DNA from 3 places in the Streptomyces sp. NPDC051913 genome. Region 3 is predicted to be linked to each of the others. Evidence: riboswitches for the same ligand, from Rfam matches in the RefSeq annotation. Region 3 holds a riboswitch; each other region holds the start of a gene.
What was found. A riboswitch is a leader RNA that binds a small molecule or an ion and turns the genes downstream of it on or off. The one in region 3 is predicted to bind thiamine pyrophosphate.

Region 1 (6,083 bases), on a different contig from region 3:
GTCAGCGCCTGCGGCGGTACGGCGTCCAGCTGCTCCTCGCTGAGCGCGGCACGCGCCTCGCGGGCCTGAGCGAGCAGCGCCACCGCGTCGTACGGGCGGACGTCCGGGACCCGGGCGGTCGCCGACGCGACCAGCTCGTCGAGCTCGAACGGCAGGCCCGGCACGATCGCCGACGGCGGCGGGACGTCCTCGTGCAGATGCTTGTAGAGGACGATGGCGGGGGAGTCCCCGTCGTGCGGCTTCTCGCCGGTCAGCATCTCGTACAGCACGACACCGCACGCGTACACGTCGACGCGGGCGTCGGCGGCGCCCGGCTGCTCGATCTGCTCCGGCGCGAGATAGGAGACCGTGCCGAGCACGGTGCCGGTGGTGTTGGTGACGGTGTCGACCGAGCGGACCAGTCCGAAGTCGGCGACCTTGACCCGGCCGTCGTCCCCTATCAGCACGTTCTCGGGCTTCATGTCCCGGTGCACGAACCCGGCGCGGTGCGCGGCACCGAGCGCGGCGAGGACCGGCTCCAGGATGTCGAGCGCGGCTCGCGGCTGGAGCGCCCCTCGGTCGCGCAGCACGTCACGCAGGGTGCAGCCGGCGATGTACTCCATGGCGAGATAGACGTACGACCCGTCGGTGCCCTGGTCGAAGACCTGCACCACGTTGGGGTGGGCGAGCCGGGCGACGGACTTGGCCTCGCGGATGAAGCGGTCGACGAAGGTGGCGTCGGCGGCGAGGCCCGGGTGCATGACCTTCAGGGCGAGCACGCGGTCGAGGCGGGTGTCCAGGGCCCGGTAGACCGTGGCCATCCCGCCGACGGCGATCCGCGCTTCCACGCGATACCGGCCGTCGAGCACCTGCCCGACCAGCGGGTCCTGAAGGGTCGTATCCACGCAGGTGAGTGTACGAGCCGTGACTGACAGGGCCGGGGGTTCGGGTGAGATCGGGGCGGGACTGAAGCCGAGCTGTGACGGACCTCGCACCCGCTCCCGAATCTCATCGAACGTACGTTCAGAACGCTGGGCGCTCCGGGTCCAGGCGCGCCAACCCCTCGACGGGGGAGGACGCTTCGGCGAAGTGCCGCTTGGGAATGCGCCCGGCCCGGTGGGCCAGCCGACCCGCCTCGACCCCGTGCCGCATCGCGTGCGCCATCAGCTCCGGCTCCTGGGACCGCGTCACCGCCGAGGCGAGCATCACACCCGCGCAGCCCAGCTCCATCGCGAGTGCCACGTCCGACGCCGTACCGGCTCCCGCGTCCAGGATCACCGGCACGCGCGCGTGCTCGACGATCAGCTGGAAGTTGTGCGGGTTGCGGATACCGAGCCCGGACCCGATGGGGGAGCCCAGCGGCATGATCGCCGCACACCCCACGTCCTCCAGCTTCCGCGCCAGGACCGGGTCGTCGTTGGTGTACGGCAGCACCGTGAACCCGTCGTCGACCAGGATCTCCGCCGCCTCCAGGAGCTCGATCGGGTCCGGCAGCAGGGTGCGCTCGTCGGCGATGACCTCCACCTTGATCAGCTCCGTACCGAGCGCCTCGCGCGCGAGGCGGGCCGTCAGCACCGCCTCGCCCGCCGTGAAGCAGCCGGCCGTGTTCGGCAGCACCTGGATGCCGAGCCTCGTCAGTACCGACAGGACCGAGCCGTGCACGTTCGGGTCCACGCGCCGCATCGCGACCGTCGTCAGTTCCGTGCCCGAGGCGACCAGCGCCCGCTCCAGCACGTCCAGGCTGGGCGCCCCGCCCGTGCCCATGATCAGCCGGGACGAGTACGTCGTACCGCCGAGGACGAAGGGATCGTCGGCCATGGGTCAGCCTCCTTGGACGGCGGTGAGGACCTCGACGCGGTCCCCGTCGGAGAGGGGCGTCGAGGGCCACTGCGCGCGCGGGACGACGGTCTCGTTGAGGGCGGCGGCCACCCCGGAGGGCGCCGGGGTGAGGGCGCGCACGACGGCGTCGAGCGCCGTGCCGGGAGCGAACTGGCGCGGCTCCCCGTTGACGGAGATGTTCATGCGGGCTGCTCCGTGCGGTGCCTAGTGAATCGCCGGGGGGTGAAGGGGCGGGCCTCGTCCGGGAGTTCACCGGCGGTGAGGGCGTGGGCCAGCGCGTCCCCGGTGACCGGCGTCAGCAGCACCCCGTTGCGGTAGTGGCCGGTGGCCAGCAGCAGCCCCGGCAGCTCGGTCGGTCCGAGCAGCGGGGCGTTGTCCGGGGAGCCGGGGCGCAGACCCGCGCGGGTCTCCGTCAGCGGCAGCTCGGTGATGCCGGGGACCAGCTCATGGGCGTCGCGCAGCAGCTCGTACACCCCGCCCGCGGTCACCGTCGTGTCCCAGCCCAGCTCCTCGCTGGTCGCCCCGATCACCAGCTCGCCGTTCTCGCGCGGCACCAGATAGACGTGGCTGCCGCGCACCACGGCCCGCACGGTCCGACTCAGGAACGGCGCGTAGCGCTGCGGCACGGTCAGCCTCAGCACCTGGCCCTTCACCGGGCGGACGGGCGGAAGCACCGCGTCGGGGACACCTGCCAGGCGACCGCTCAGGCTGCCGGCCGCCAGCACGACCTGGCCCGCGCCCAGCCGGGTGCCGTCGGTCGTCGTGACGCCGACGGCCCGGTCCCGTACGACGTCCAGCCGCTCGGCCCAGTCGCGATGGAACACGACACCGGCCCGCTCACAGGCGGCCAGCAGCGCCTTGGTCAGCCGTCGCGGGTCGATCTGGTGATCGCCGTCCACTCGCAGTCCGCCGCGCACACCCGGCGCCAGCATCGGCTCCAGACGCCGGCACTCCCGCCCGGACAGCCACTCGGATTCCAGGCCCGACTGCTGCTGCAAGGCGTGCAGTTCGCGCAGATGGGCACGGTCGTCGGCATCCAGAGCGACGGCGAGCGTGCCGCAGCGGCGGTGGCCGAGGTCCAGCCCGGTCAGGTCGGTCAGCTCGGCCGCGAACTCCGGATAGCGGCGGGCCGAGGCCAGGTTCAGGGCGAGCAGGGTCTGCTCGCCGTAGTGGAGTTCGGTGACGGCGGCCAGCATGCCGGCCGCCACCTGGGCGGCCCCGCCGCCCGGTTCGGGGTCCACGACGGCCGTGGCGAGACCGCGCTGCGCGGCCCGCCAGGCCGTGACGAGGCCGATGATTCCGCCCCCGACGACGAGGACGTCTGACGTACGTGAGGACATGGGCGTCCAGCCCCTCCCTTCGCCGGCATGACCCGGATCAGGTTCGTACGGTCGGAGGCCGCCAGCCTCCCTCTCAGCCCGGTGCGTCCGGGCTCCCGCGAGTGCTCTACGTTGGCCACCCTAGCTCTTGGTTTTGCCCTTTTGTAAGGAGGCCCACTGTCATGGCCCGCTCGCTGGACGGCCTCGTCCTCGCCCCCGTCGCCGACCAGGCCCCAGGTCAGGTGGGTACTCGAACCCGGTTCAGCTACCACGAGAAGGACGGCGAGATCTGGGCCGAGTACGCGGGCGGCGACGTCGTCCGCGGGCATCTCGTCGGCACCCGGGAGGGCGACCGGCTCGACTTCCGGTACGTGCAGCTGAAGCACGACGGGACGACTTCCTCCGGGCACTGCGTGTCCGCGGTCGTGGAACTGTCCGACGGGCGGGTGCGACTGGAGGAGAGCTGGGAGTGGGAGTCGCAGCCCGGCAGCGGGACCAGCGTTGTGGAGCAGGTCACGGTGCAGGACTCCTGACTGACAAATTGTCAGGTGTCTATGGTGATCAGGTGAGCGACGAGACGGATACGCAGGCGCGGCGGCGCGTGGTCGTGGTCGGCGCGGGCATGGCCGGCGTCCAGACCGCGGTGGCCCTGCGCGAACAGGGCTTCACCGGCACCGTGACCCTGATCGGTGCGGAACCCCATCAGCCCTACGACCGGCCGCCGCTGTCCAAGGCCGTGCTGCTCGGCAAGGCCGAGGGCTCCGCCTTCGAGGTCGACTTCGAGGCGCTCGGCATCGAACTGCGCCTCGGCGTGGAGGTGCTGGGCGTCCGCGCCGACGACCATGAACTCGACACCGTCGGGGGCCCGGTGCCGTACGACGTCCTGGTCCTCGCCACCGGCGCCGAACCGATCCGGCTGCCCGGCGCGGAGGGCATCCCCGGAGTCCATCTGCTGCGCACCCTCGACGACGCCGAGCGGCTGCGGCCCGTACTCGCCCGGCAGCACGACATCGTGGTCGTCGGCGCGGGCTGGATCGGCGCCGAGTTCGCCACCGCCGCGCGTGACGCGGGCTGCGCGGTGACGGTCGTCGAGGCAGCCGACCGGCCGCTGGCGGGCGCCCTGCCCGCGGAGGTGGCCACGCCGATGACCGCCTGGTACGCCGACGCGGGGGCCGAACTGCGCACCCACGCGCGCGTGGCGCACATCGAGCCCGGCGAGGTCGTCCTCGACGACGGTTCCCGGCTGCCCGCAGACGCCGTCGTGGTCGGCATCGGCGCCCGCCCCGCCACGTCCTGGCTGTCCGGCTCGGGCGTCGACCTCGGCGCGCACGGCGAGGTCGTGGCCGACGCCGGGCTGCGCACCTCGGTCGCGGACGTGTACGCCGTCGGCGACTGCGCCTCCTTCCCGTCGGGGCGCTACGGCGAGCGACTGCTGGTCCACCACTGGGACAACGCCCTCCAGGGGCCCCGCACGGTCGCGGCCAACATCATCGGCGAGACGCCGTCGGTCTACGACCCGGTGCCGTACTTCTGGTCCGAGCAGTTCGGCCGTTTCGTCCAGTACGCCGGCCATCACACGTCCGCCGACACGGTCCTGTGGCGCGGGGACCCGTCGGGGCCGGCCTGGACGGTCTGCTGGCTGCGCGGGAACCGGCTGGTCGCGCTGCTGGCGGTGGGCCGGCCGCGGGACCTGGCGCAGGGGCGGCGGCTGATCGAGGCGGGGACGGAGCTGGACCCGGAGCTGCTGCCGGACCCGGGCAGGCCGCTGAAGGCGGCGGTGGTCTAGCGGAAATGTCAAGGTAGGGGACGTTTCGGGCGGCCCCGGCTTCCGACTGTCAGTGCGGGATGGCAGGCTTGATTCCGTGACCGAGATTGACGCAAAGATCGATGCTCTCGTCCCCGCCTGGCTCACCCTCCCCGACATCGCAGAAATGCTGGACGTCGAGGTGACGCGTGTGCGGCAGCTGGTCAAGGAGGGCCAGCTCATCGCCGTACGCCGAGGTGAGAACCGCGCACTGCACGTCCCCGCCGCCTTCATCGACGGGGTCGAGCAGAAGGTCGTCAAGGGCCTCACCGGGACCCTGACGCTCCTGCGGGACGACGGCTTCAGCGACGAAGAGATGCTGGAGTGGCTCTTCACCCCGGACGACAGCCTCCCCGGCACCCCGGCCCAGGCCCTCAGCGAGAACCGCGGCACGGAGGTGAAGCGCCGCGCCCAGGCGCTCGCCGTCTGAGCCGAACGCCGCCTGGTGTGCGAACCGGGGCCGCAGGATGTCCTGTGCGGCCCCGGCGCCGGGGGCGGCTGCCCGCTCGACGTATCGCGTCCCGGCTGCGGGCGGCCGTGTCGCTGGGGCGGCGCCTATCCAGCGGCGGCAGTGGTCTCTGGCCCCAGCTCGGGCAGTCGTGTCGCTGGGGCGGCGCCCATCCAGGAGCGGCAGTGGTCTCTCGCCCCGGCTGCGGGCGGTCGTGTCGCTGGGGCGGCGCCCATCCAGCGGCGGCGGTGGTCTCTCGCCCCGGCTGCGGGCGGTCGTGTCGCTGGGGCGGCGCCCATTCAGCGGCGGCGGTGGTCTCTCGCCCCGGCTGCGGGCAGTCGTGTCGCTGGGGCGGCGCCCACCCAGCAGCGGCAGTGATCTCTCGCCCCGGCTGCGGGCAGTCGTGCCGTAGGGGCGGCGCCTATCGAGCAGCGGCAGTGGTCTCTCGCCCCAGCTGCGGGCAGTCGTGCCGCAGGGCGGCACGGGTGGGCGCAGCAGCACCCCGCCGGCGCGGGCGAGCGAAACCCACCCCGGCCCACTTGATCCGCCATGACGTACCGGCGTGCCCCGGCCTGACCCACCTGTGGTTCACTACCGCCCGCCGAGGCCGACCGCACTCGTCCGAGGCCCGTACCGTCACCGACCCCGGGGGACCGAACATGACCGACGCCACCGACGCCGCCCGCGCCCACCT
Region 2 (6,083 bases), on a different contig from region 3:
GTGCGACGGCGACAAGGGCATCATCAACGTCACCGACGTCGACAAGTCCGGCGTCGAGGCCACCGTCTCCGTGTACCTCGTGGAGAACAACGCCGACGTCCGCAAGGTCGGCGAGCAGACGGTCAAGGGCTCCAAGGAGGGCACGACCATCACCTTCGAGGAGGCCTGGAAGCCCAACGCGGAGTACCGCGTCCACGTGGTGGCCCAGCCTTACATCAAGGGTGAGGACATCAAGCCGAACCTGACGACCCCGGCCACCGCCTGCAAGACGGAGGAGTCCCCGACCCCGACGGCCACGCCGTCGCCGTCGGAGTCCGCCTCCACCCCGGCCGAGGAGTCCGAGTCCCCGACCCCGTCGGCCTCGGAGAGCGAGAGCACGGCTCCCGCCGACTCCACCCCGAGCAGTGCCCCGTCGGCGGCCGGTGAGTCCAACCTCGCCGAGACCGGTGCCAACTCGAACACCGGGATGATCGCGGGCATCGCGGTCGCCCTGGTCGCCATCGGCGGAGGCGCGGTCTTCTTCGGCCTGCGCCGCCGCGGAGCGAACAGCACCCGATAGGCACGACAAGCACGCAACTGTGGCCCGCCCTCCACAAGGAGGACGGGCCACAGCCGTGTCTCTGGGCAACTGCGGGCAGTCGTGCCGCTGGGGCGGCACGGGTGGGCGCAGCGGCACCCCGCAAGCGCGGGCGAGCGAAACCCCGCCCACCCCAGCCCCCGCCAGCCGCACCTGATCAGCAGCCGAGCACGACAACCTCATCCGCGTCGAACTCGACGCCCGTCACGTCCCCCACCTCCGGCGCCGCCCGCAACGCACACGCCGCCTCCAGCACCGGCCCCTCCCCCTCCGGCCGCAACCGCACCGCGACATGCGTCCCCTTGAACGTGCGCGCGACCACAGCGCACCGCAACCCCGCGTCCACGAGCCGCACCCCCGCCGGCCGCACCAGCAGCCTCCGCACCCCCTGCGCGGCCCCCTCGGGCACCGGCACCTTCCCCCACGGCGTGTCCGCGGCCTCCCCGCTCACCGTGCCCTCGACGACGTTCTCGAAGCCGAGGAACCGCGCGACGAACTCGTCGGCCGGCCGCTGCCACACCTCAAGCGGCGTACCCGACTGGGCGATCCGCCCGTCCCGCATCACCACCACCCGGTCGGCGAGCGCGAACGCCTCCCCCTGGTCGTGCGTGACCGCGAGCACGGTCGTCCCCAACCTCCCGAACAACTCCCGCAGCTCGACGACCAGCCGCTCCCGCAGCGAACGGTCCAGCTGCCCGAGCGGCTCGTCCAGCATCAGCAGCCGAGGCCGCGGCGCGAGCGCCCGCGCGAGCGCCACCCGCTGCTGCTCGCCCCCCGACAGGGCGGAGACGGCACGCGGGGCGGCTCCGGGCAGCCCGACGAGGTCGAGCAACTCCCCGACCCGCCCGGCCTGTTCCCCCTTCGGGACCCCGTGCATCCGCATCCCGAACGCCACGTTCCCACCCACGTCCCGCTGCGGGAACAGCTGATGGTCCTGGAACATCAGCCCGACCCCGCGCCTGTGCGCGGCCACTCCCACCTGGTCGCGCCCGTCCAGCAACACCCGGCCCCCGTCGAGGGGTTGCAGCCCGGCCACCACCCGCAGCAGCGTCGACTTTCCGCTCCCGCTCGGCCCGAGGACACACACGATCTCGTGCTCGGCGACCGACAGGTCGACCCCGTCCAGCACGGCCCGCCCACCGAAGCGGACCGTCGCGTCCTCCAGCGCCAGCAGCATCAGAACTCACCCGTCCGGTCGGTCCGCAGCCGTTCAAGGACCAGCAACGCCACCGCGCACACCACCATCAGAATCGTCGAAAGGGCCATGGCCTGGCCGTAGTTGAGGTCACCGGCCCGTCCCAGCAGCCGCGCCACCGCGACCGGCAGCGTCGGGTTGTCGGGCCGTGCGATGAACACGGTCGCCCCGAACTCCCCCAGCGACACGGCGAACGCGAACCCCGCCGCGATCAGCAACGCCCGCCGCACCAGCGGCAGGTCGACCTCCCGCCACACCCGCCACGGCGACGCCCCGAGCACGGCCGCCGCCTCCCGCAGCCGCTGGTCCACGGCCCGCAGCACCGGCAGCATGGTCCGTACGACGAAGGGAACGCCGACCAACGCCTGCGCGAGCGGCACCAGGATCCAGGACGCCCGCAGATCCAGCGGCGGCTCGTCGAGGGCGATCAGGAACCCGAATCCGACGGTCACCGCGGACACGCCCAGCGGCAGCATCAGCAGCGCGTCGAAGCCCCGTACGAACCGCCCCGCGTCCCGCCGCGTGAGCGCCGCCGCGGCGAGACCGCCGATCAGCACCGCGATGACGGTGGCGGCGACGGCGTACTCCAGGGAATTCCCGATCGCGTCGATCGGCGGCACCAGGAACACGCCCCCGTCGGCCGAGGTCAGCGCCCGGTAGTAGCCGAAGTCCGGTGCGTCGAGCGACCGTTGGACGAGGACCGCGAGCGGCAGCACCAACAGCACGGCGATCGTGGCCAGCACCCCGGCAAGGAGCGCCCACTGTCCGGCCCCGCGCGGCCGGCGGGCGGTCGTCGCGGGGGCGACCAGACGCAGCACGCTCTCCCGGCGCCGTACCGTCCACGCGTGCACGGCGAGGATCCCGCCCACCGCCACGAACTGCACCAGCGTCAGAACCGCGGCCGTACCGAGATCGAAGATCTCCGAGGTCTGCCGGTAGATCTCCACTTCGAGCGTCGAGAAGGTCGGCCCGCCGAGGATCTGCACCACCCCGAAGGAGGTGAAGGTGAAGAGGAAGACCATGAGCGCCGCGGCGGCCACGGCCGGCGCGAGCGCGGGCAGCGTGACCTTGCGCCAGGCCCGCCACGAGGAGGCGCCCAGCATCCGCGCGGCCTCCTCCTGCCGCGGGTCGAGCTGCCCCCACAGCCCGCCCACCGTCCGTACGACGACGGCGTAGTTGAAGAAGACGTGCGCGAGCAGGATCGCCCACACGGTGGTGTCCAGACGTACGCCCCACAGCTCGTCCAGCAGCCCGCCGCGCCCGACCAGAGCCAGGAACGCCGTACCGACGACCACCGTCGGCAGCACGAACGGAACGGTGACGACGGCCCGCAGGATCTGCTTGCCGGGGAAGTCGTAGCGGGCGAAGACGTACGCGCCGGGGAGCGCGACCGCGAGCGTCAGCGCGGTGGAGGCGAGCGCCTGCCAGGTCGTGAACCACAGGACGTGCCGGATGTCGGACTGCGCGAGCACATCCGCGATCCGCCCGAACTGCCAGCTCCCGTCCGCCTTGAGCCCGCGCGCGACGATCGCGGCGACGGGCCAGGCGAAGAAGAGCGCGAAGAACGCGACGGGCACGACCATGAGGCCGAGCCGCGCCGCAGCGCCCTTCTGGGAAGGACGGCCGCTTACTTCAGTACGAGCGAGGTCCACGACTTGACCCAGTCGTCACGGTTGTCGGCGATCTTCGCCGGGTCCATGGTCTCGGGGTTCTTGGCGGCGGGACCGTACTTCGTGAACTCGGCGGGCACGGCCGCGCCCTCGACCACCGGGTAGACGAACATGTTGAGCGGCATGTCCTCCTGGAACTGCTTGGTCAGGAGGAAGTCGATGAACGCCTTGCCGCCCTCGCTGTTCTTCGCGTTGCTCAGCAGTCCCGCGTACTCGACCTGCCGGAAGCAGGTGCCGTCGACGACGCCGGTCGGCGCGGTCGAGGGCTTCGGGTCGGCGTAGATGACCTCGGCGGGCGGCGAGGAGGCGTACGAGACGACGAGCGGCCGGTCGGCCTTCGCCTTCTTGCCCCCGGCGGACCCGGAGAACTCCTCGTTGTAAGCCTGCTCCCAGCCGTCGACGACCTTGACGCCGTTGGCCTTGAGCTTGGTCCAGTAGTCCTGCCAGCCGTCGTCGCCGTACTTCGCGGCGGTACCGAGCAGGAATCCCAGCCCCGGCGAGGAGGTGGAGACGTTCTCGGTGACGAGGAGGTTCTTGTAGGCGGGCTTGACCAGATCGTCGTACGACGTCGGCGGCTTGAGCTTGTGCTCGGTGAACCAGGCCTTGTCGTAGTTGAGGCAGATGTCGCCGGTGTCGATGGGCGTGACCTTGCCCCCGTCGACCCGGTACCCGGCCTTGATGGTGCCGGCGCCCTTCGCCTCGTACAACTGGAAGAGCCCGTTGTCGAGCGCCCTGGACAGCAGAGTGTTGTCGACGCCGAAGAAGACGTCGCCCTGCGGGTTGTCCTTGGTCAGGATCGCCTTGTTGACGGCCTGCCCGGCGTCGCCGTCCTCCAGGACCTTGACCTTGTAGCCGGACTCCTTCTCGAAGGCGGCGAGGACACTCTTCGACACGGCCCACGAGTTGTGGCTGACGAGGGTGACGGTCTTGGACTCGCTCTTGGTGCCCTCGTCGGACGACCCGCACGCGGACAGCGCGAGGAGGCCGAGGCCGACGACGACAGCACAGTACTTCTTGCTACTCACGGTGATGACCGAACTTCCTACCCAGAATGACCTGGGCGAGGTTCAGAGGGTCTGCGGCCCGATGGCCGCACTCTCAGCGCTGTGGCGCTCCCCTGTCGGATACGAATATGAAGATGTTCTGACAGCTGTGAAGCTGTTCTTGCGACGGTCAGACTACCGTTCGCCTGCCGCCAGCTGACCGCAGGCCCCGTCGATCTCCTGCCCCCGGGTGTCCCGGACGGTCACCGCCACACCGTGCGCGGCGATGGCCTCCACGAAGGCCTTCTCGTCCTCGGGCCGCGAGGCGGTCCACTTGGAGCCCGGGGTCGGGTTCAGCGGAATCAGGTTCACATGCACGGGCTTGCCGCGCAGCAGCCGCCCGAGCCGGTCCCCACGCCAGGCCTGGTCGTTGATGTCACGGATGAGCGCGTACTCGATCGAGAGCCGCCGCCCGCTCTTCTCGACGTACTCGAACCCGGCGTCGAGGACCTCGCGCACCTTCCACCGCGTGTTCACGGGGACGAGGGTGTCGCGCAGCTCGTCGTCGGGCGCGTGCAGCGAGATGGCGAGCCGGCACTTGAAGCCTTCGTCGGCGAACCGGTGGATGGCGGGCACCAGCCCGACCGTCGAGACGGTGATGCCTCGCTGTGACAGCCCGAGCCCGTCCGGGGCGGGGTCGGTGAGCGCGCGGATCGACTGCACGACCCGCTTGTAGTTGGCGAGCGGCTCGCCCATGCCCATGAAGACGATGTTCGAGAGCCGCGCGGGCCCGCCCGGCACCTCCCCGTCCCTGAGCGCCCGCATCCCGTCGACGATCTGATGGACGATCTCGGCGGTGGACAGATTCCGGTCCAGCCCCGCCTGTCCGGTGGCGCAGAAGGGACAGTTCATCCCGCATCCGGCCTGCGAGCTGATGCACATGGTCACCCGGTCCGGGTACCGCATCAGCACCGACTCGACGAGCGTCCCGTCGAACAGCCGCCACAGCGTCTTGCGCGTGGTCCCCTGGTCGGTCGACAGATGCCGTACGACGGTCATCAGCTCAGGAAGCAACGCCTCCTGCAACTTGCCGCGAGCACCGGCCGGAATATCCGTCCACTGCTCCGGATCGTGTGCGTACCGCGCGAAGTAGTGCTGCGAGAGCTGCTTGGCACGAAACGGCTTCTCACCGATCTCGGCCACGACGTCCTTGCGCTCGGCGGGCGTGAGATCGGCAAGGTGCCGCGGCGGCTTCTTGGCTCCGCGGGGGGCGACGAAAGTAAGTTCTCCGGGCTTAGGCATGGCTGTACCAGTGTCGCAGATCGACGGGAGTGACCCGGGCCCCCGCCCGTCACCGAGGGTGACCGATGACTTCACGGCGCGGGAAGGGTCTTCCTGCCATACGCCCGCGTCCCGGATTCCGGAAGTGATGACGATGCCCTACGCCAAGGTCAACGGCCTGGAGATGTACTACGAGATCCGTGGCGCGGCCCACGGCGACGACCGCCCGCTGGTGCTGCTGCACGGCGGTGCCACCACCATCGGGCTGTCCTTCGACGCCGTGCTGCCCGCACTGGCCGCCGACCGTCAGGTCATCGCCCCCGAGTTCCAGGGGCACGGCCACACCGCCGACACGGATCGCGACCTCACCGTCCCGC
Region 3 (6,083 bases):
CCTCGCGCACTGGCGGGACGTGATCGGCGTACCCGTGTACTACGCCATGTACCGCGACGGCGAGATCGAGGTCATGTGCGTCTCCGACACCCCGGGCAATCCCGCGGTCGAGGAGTGGGCCGACTTCCGTGAGACCGGACACGCGCACGCCATCGGTCAGTGCCTGCTCTCCCAACTCGACGAGAGCGCCCGCCGCGACCACCTCGAGCGCTACCCCGTACAGGCCATCACCCCCTACACCGTGCGCGACAGCCATGTGCTGCTCCGGCGGCTGGACCGGATGGGGCGGATGGACCCGGTCTTCGAAGAGCAGGAGTACGCGCTCGGGACGGTGTGCGCGGCGATTCCGATCACCATCGGGCCGACCGCCGCGACGATGGCCATTTCTCTCCCTTCCCACCAGGCCGATCGACTGCTAGTCGCCACCCGTCGGCTACAGAGCGAGATCGGACAGCTCCTGGGGTCGCTCGCGATCTCTATCAGTATCTGAAAACTCACTCCTTGTGATCTCCCGTATACGTTCAGCAAGATTCCTACAGTGTCAAAGGGATCATTCCCGGCCAGTCAACGCAGATGACGGGGTAGGCGATGGACGAGTCCGTGCAGGCAGAGGTCATGATGAGCTTTCTCGTCTCCGAGGAGCTGTCTTTCCGTATCCCGGTGGAGCTGCGCTACGAGACCTGTGATCCCTATGCCGTGCGACTGACCTTCCATCTGCCCGGGGACGCGCCGGTGACCTGGGCCTTCGGGCGTGAGTTGCTGATCGACGGCGTGGGACGGCCGAGCGGTGACGGAGATGTGCGGATCGCGCCGGCCGAGGCGGACACGCTCGGTGAGGTTCTGATCCGGCTTCAGGTCGGTGCCGACCAGGCGCTGTTCCGTTCGTCGACGGCGCCGCTCATCGCCTTCCTCGATCGCACCGACAAGCTGGTGCCGCTGGGACAGGAAGGGGCGCTCGCGGACTTCGACGCCCATCTCGACGAGGCCCTGGACCGCATCCTGGCGGAGGAGCAGAGCGCGGGCTGAAGCGCCCGGCCGGGAGAGAGGCGGAACGCTTCAGCGGATGGCTTGGAGCTGTGCAGGAACGCTTCTTCTGAAGGTCTCCGCTGGCCAGATCCTCTGTGGAGGCGGGTCCCTGGGTGCCGCGGTTCCCACAGACCTCGGGCTTCGGCGGCGCACCGCCGGACCGGCGTCAGCGCTTGCGCCGGCGGCCACGGCCGCCCCGTGCCGCGGCAGCCTGCGGAACTTGGGTGCCCTGCGGACCGTACGCTCCCGCCTGGACCCTCGCGCCCGCCCCGGCCGGAGTCGGCTCGCCGCCCGTGAGAACCGTCGCGGAGCCCGGCCGGTCGGCCGCGACGACCAGCGCCGCGAGAGCGGTGGTGACCGGTACGGACGCCACCAGACCGATCGAGCCGACCAGCGTGCGCACGATCTCCTCCGCGACCAACTCGCTGTTGGCGACCGTTCCCACGCTGCTCTGCGCGATCGAGAAGAGCAGCAGCAGGGGGAGCGCGGCGCCCGCGTAGGCCAGGACGAGGGTGTTGACGACCGAGGCGATGTGGTCGCGGCCGATGCGGATGCCCGCGCGGTACAGCCCGCGCCAGCCCATCGAGGGGTTGGCCTCGTGCAGCTCCCAGACCGCCGAGGTCTGTGTCACGGTCACGTCGTCGAGGACACCGAGCGAGCCGATGATGACGCCGGCGAGCAGCAGACCGCTCATGTCGATCGACGGAAAAAGCCCGTGAATAAGACCGGTGTTGTCGTCCGTGTTGCCGGTCAGCGCCGCCCAGCCGATGAACAGCGAGCCGAGAACGCCGATCAGCACCAGCGAGATCAGCGTGCCGAGCACCGCCACGGAGGTTCTCGCCGACAGCCCGTGACACAGATACAGCGCGATCAGCATGATGGCACTCGCCCCGACCACGGCCACGACCAGCGGGTTCGAGCCTTGCAGGATCGCGGGCAGGATGAAGAAGTTGAGGATCAGGAAGCTGATGGCCAGCGCGACCAGCGCCATGACGCCCCGCAGCCGTCCGACGACCACGACGGCGAGCGCGAAGATCCCGGCGAGCAGCGCCATGGGGAGCCTGCGGTTGACGTCGGTGACCGAGTACTGAAGATCCTTGGGGGCGGAGGGCTCGTAAGCGACCACGACCTTCTCGCCCTCGTCCAGCTGACGTGACTGGTCCGGTTGCACGATCTCGGTGAACGTACGGCCCTTGTCCTTGCCGGTGTCGACCCGGATCGTGGCCTTCTTGCAGGTGCCGTCGGCCTCCTGCTGGGCGGAGGAGCCCTCGGCGGTGGAGGTGTCGCCGGTCGGGGTCCCGCCCGAGGCGTTCACGGACTTGCAGCTCACCTTGTCGACCTTGGTGACCGTGGCCTGCTGGGTCTGCCGGTCGAATCCGACGCCGGTGCGCTCGTGCGCGGGCGCGCCCCCGGGCCACAGCACGGCGAGACCGACCAGGACGGCGGCGCCGAACGGGATGAGGATCGCCGCGATGACCTTGCGCAGGTGCTGGGAGACGGGGGCAGCCGGGCCGTGGCTGTGACTGTGGCCGTGCGAGTGTCCGTTCCCGCCGTTCCCGGCGTTCCCTCCGGCGCTCCCACCTCCACCCCCACCGTCACCGCCGCCGGGGCCTGGGGCTGGGCCGGTGCCGTGCCGGTGTACGACATCGCCGTCGTGGCCGTGATCGCGGTCGTGAGCGTGCTGCTGGCCGTGCTGGCCGTGCTGGCCGTGCTGGCCGTGAGAGTCGTGAGGGTCGTCGTGGCCGCCGCCAGGCCCAGGTCCGAGGTGACCCGGGCCACCGATGCCGGGACCACGCTGCCCCGGGCCACCGACCCTGGGACCGCGCTGATCCGGGCCACCGACGCCGGGAGCGCCTCCGACCGGGCCGCCCGTGCCGGGACCCTGCCTGCTCCAGTCACCCGGTCCAGGCGTGTTCCAGCTGCCCGTTGCGGGCCCGCTCCAGTCGTCCGGCCCGCGACGGGGGCCGTGCCCGGAACCGTGCCCAGCACCCTGCCCGGAACCGTGCCCAGCACCCTGCCCGGCCCTGGTGCCAGGGGCTTCGCCTCTGCTGCCGGGGCCACGGGGCGGCTCGGGCGGGTACGGGGGCTGAGGTGTCGTGGTCACCGACCGATCATCGCAAGAACGGCAGGGGCCCTCTGTTCACCGCGCCCGAATTGACGCTAGCGTGGAGGCACCTTTGTACACGCGGGAGCTCGGAGCACCGGGCTGAGAGGGCGCTGACCTCCGTCCCAGCGATGTTTCACGTGGAACGTCGTCACCAGAGAGTGACGTTCCCCACGAAACGTCGGCGGACGGAAGCCGCTGCGTCGACCGCCGAACCTGTTACCGGGTAATGCCGGCGTAGGGAGTAGGTCTCATGACCATCAAGGACGCACGCACGCCTGCCTCCAGCCAGGACGAACAGCCCATTCAGGGCGAAGAGTCCACGGAGAGCGGGAAGTCCATCGGCTGGCACAAGGCGTACGTCGAGGGTTCGCGCCCCGACCTGCGGGTGCCGGTCCGACAGGTGCACCTCACCAACGGGCAGTCGGTCACGCTGTACGACACCTCGGGCCCGTACACCGATCCAGCGGCCGAGACCGATGTCCGCCGCGGCCTGGCCCCGCTGCGAGAGAACTGGATCATCGGCCGCGGTGACACCGAGGAGTACGCGGGCCGCCCCGTCCGTCCCGAGGACGACGGCATCAAGCACACCTCGCCGCGCGGCGGCAATCTGCGCAACCTCGACGCCGTCTTCCCGGGGCGCCCCCGACTGCCGCGCCGGAGCCGTGACGGCCAGGCGGTGACGCAGCTGGCGTATGCGCGCCGTGGCGAGATCACGCCCGAGATGGAGTACGTGGCCATCCGGGAGAACGTGGCGCCCGAGATCGTGCGCGAGGAGATCGCTGCGGGGCGCGCGGTGCTCCCGGCCAACGTCAACCACCCGGAGATCGAGCCGATGATCATCGGCAAGCGGTTCCTGGTGAAGGTCAACGCCAACATCGGCAACTCGGCGGTCACCTCCTCCATCGAGGAGGAGGTGGAGAAGATGACCTGGGCGACCCGCTGGGGAGCCGACACGGTCATGGACCTGTCCACCGGCCGCAACATCCACACCACGCGCGAGTGGGTGCTGCGCAACTCCCCCGTCCCCATCGGCACGGTGCCGCTCTATCAGGCGCTGGAGAAGGTCGACGGCCGTGCCGAGGAGCTGACCTGGGAGATCTACAAGGACACGGTCATCGAGCAGGCCGAGCAGGGCGTGGACTACATGACGGTCCACGCGGGTGTGCGGCTGCCCTACGTCCCGCTGACCGCCAACCGCAAGACGGGCATCGTCTCGCGTGGCGGCTCGATCATGGCGGCGTGGTGCCTGGCCCACCACAAGGAGAGCTTCCTCTACGAGAACTTCGAGGAACTGTGCGAGATCCTCGCCGCGTACGACGTGACGTACTCGCTCGGTGACGGCCTGCGGCCCGGTTCGATCGCGGACGCCAACGACGAGGCGCAGTTCGCGGAGTTGAGGACGCTCGGGGAACTCAACACGATCGCCAAGCGTTTCAACGTTCAGACCATGATCGAGGGCCCGGGACATGTCCCGATGCACAAGATCAAGGAGAACATCGACCTTCAGCAGGAGATCTGCGAGGAGGCTCCGTTCTATACGCTCGGCCCGCTGACCACGGACGTCGCCCCGGCGTACGACCACATCACCTCGGGCATAGGCGCCGCGATGATCGCGTGGTGGGGCACTGCGATGCTCTGCTACGTCACGCCCAAGGAGCACTTGGGCCTGCCCAACCGTGATGACGTGAAGACCGGCGTCATCACCTACAAGATCGCGGCCCATGCGGCGGACCTCGCCAAGGGCCACCCTGGCGCACAGGAGTGGGACGACGCGTTGTCGGACGCCCGCTTCGAGTTCCGCTGGGAGGACCAGTTCAACCTGGCCCTCGACCCCGACACGGCCCGGGAGTTCCACGACGAGACCCTCCCGGCGGAGCCGGCCAAGACGGCCCACTTCTGCTCGATGTGCGGCCCGAAGTTCTGCTCGATGAAGATCAGCCAGAGCATCACCGAGCGGTTCGGTGGAGCGGCGGCCGAGGGGGCGTCGCAGGAGGAGATCGCTGAGGGGATGTTGCAGAAGTCGAAGGAGTTCGCGGCGAGCGGGAGCCGGGTGTACCTGCCGCTGGCGGACTGACGTCCGTTCATCGGCGCTGCTCCGGAGGGGGCTCGGTGTCTTCGGGGCAGCGCCGTCGTGCGTTCAGGGATGAGGGGTGGGTGGAGTCTTGATCGTTCTCAAGGTGACGGAAGAGGCGCAGTCGCTGGTGTGGGACGGCGATGATCTGGTCGATTTGGTGGGTGGGGGCCGCCGATGGGGTCCTGACGGCGTGGAGCAGCCTGCCTCGTTCATCCTTGGGTTTCCCTTCGACCGGAGCGTCGTCTCCCCGTCCGGTCGCTACTCCGTCGTCTATGTCGAGCGTGGGACCAAGGCACTGCTGTTCGATGGCGATCAGCTCGTCCGTGAGCTGAACCGGAGCTACTACCAGGCCGATGTCTTCGACTATCCGGTGGCGCTCGGCGCGTTGCAGGACGGCCGCGAGGTTCTGGTCCACTGCCCGGATGAATACAACGTTCTGGAGATCGAGGACGCGGAGTCGGGAGAATGGCTCACCGATGGCGAACGTCATCCCAAGGACGTCTTCCACTCGCGGCTGGCGGTGAGCCCGGGAGGGACTCATCTGCTGTCGGCGGGCTGGGTGTGGCATCCGTGCGGCGTGGTCGAAGTCTTCGATCTGACCAGAGCGTTGACCGACCCCGCACTGCTCGACGGCCGGGGTGTGCTGCCCGTGGAACCGGGCATCGCTGCGGAGGTCGCCTCGGCCTGCTGGCTTGACGATGATCGCCTGGCTGTGGCGACCGGAGGGGAGCCTCGCGACGGTGAGGAGACCCCTGACCTGGGCCCAGGGGAGTTGGGCGTGTGGTCGCTCTCCGCAGGGGGGTGGATCCATCGCAGCAAGGTCGATTTCTGCATCGGCACCCTGATCGCGCGGGGCGACACGGTCGTCTCGCTGTA

Region 1: it holds a riboswitch for thiamine pyrophosphate, as region 3 does, so the genes downstream of both, thiO (glycine oxidase ThiO) here and thiC (phosphomethylpyrimidine synthase ThiC) in region 3, are expected to answer to the same signal.
Region 2: it holds a riboswitch for thiamine pyrophosphate, as region 3 does, so the genes downstream of both, ACIHIX_RS42600 (thiamine ABC transporter substrate binding subunit) here and thiC (phosphomethylpyrimidine synthase ThiC) in region 3, are expected to answer to the same signal.

Annotation. Positions count from the first base shown of each region.
Region 1 covers NZ_JBIUCI010000007.1:440,854-446,936, reverse strand. The annotation lists gene pknB (Stk1 family PASTA domain-containing Ser/Thr kinase) at 1-884, opposite strand, end outside; gene ACIHIX_RS23915 (thiazole synthase) at 1,003-1,797, opposite strand; gene thiS (sulfur carrier protein ThiS) at 1,801-2,001, opposite strand; gene thiO (glycine oxidase ThiO) at 1,998-3,158, opposite strand; TPP riboswitch at 3,156-3,267, opposite strand; gene ACIHIX_RS23900 (hypothetical protein) at 3,320-3,670, shown strand; gene ACIHIX_RS23895 (NAD(P)/FAD-dependent oxidoreductase) at 3,760-4,923, shown strand; gene ACIHIX_RS23890 (Rv2175c family DNA-binding protein) at 5,000-5,371, shown strand; gene thiE (thiamine phosphate synthase) at 6,049-6,083, shown strand, end outside.
Region 2 covers NZ_JBIUCI010000024.1:19,160-25,242, reverse strand. The annotation lists gene ACIHIX_RS42615 (LAETG motif-containing sortase-dependent surface protein) at 1-559, shown strand, start outside; gene ACIHIX_RS42610 (ABC transporter ATP-binding protein) at 735-1,754, opposite strand; gene ACIHIX_RS42605 (ABC transporter permease) at 1,754-3,355, opposite strand; gene ACIHIX_RS42600 (thiamine ABC transporter substrate binding subunit) at 3,400-4,467, opposite strand; TPP riboswitch at 4,464-4,571, opposite strand; gene rlmN (23S rRNA (adenine(2503)-C(2))-methyltransferase RlmN) at 4,621-5,727, opposite strand; gene ACIHIX_RS42590 (alpha/beta fold hydrolase) at 5,855-6,083, shown strand, end outside.
Region 3 covers NZ_JBIUCI010000003.1:628,899-634,981, forward strand. The annotation lists gene ACIHIX_RS11930 (IclR family transcriptional regulator) at 1-490, shown strand, start outside; gene ACIHIX_RS11935 (SsgA family sporulation/cell division regulator) at 589-1,026, shown strand; gene ACIHIX_RS11940 (YibE/F family protein) at 1,193-2,809, opposite strand; TPP riboswitch at 3,202-3,391, shown strand; gene thiC (phosphomethylpyrimidine synthase ThiC) at 3,384-5,207, shown strand; gene ACIHIX_RS11950 (hypothetical protein) at 5,296-6,083, shown strand, end outside.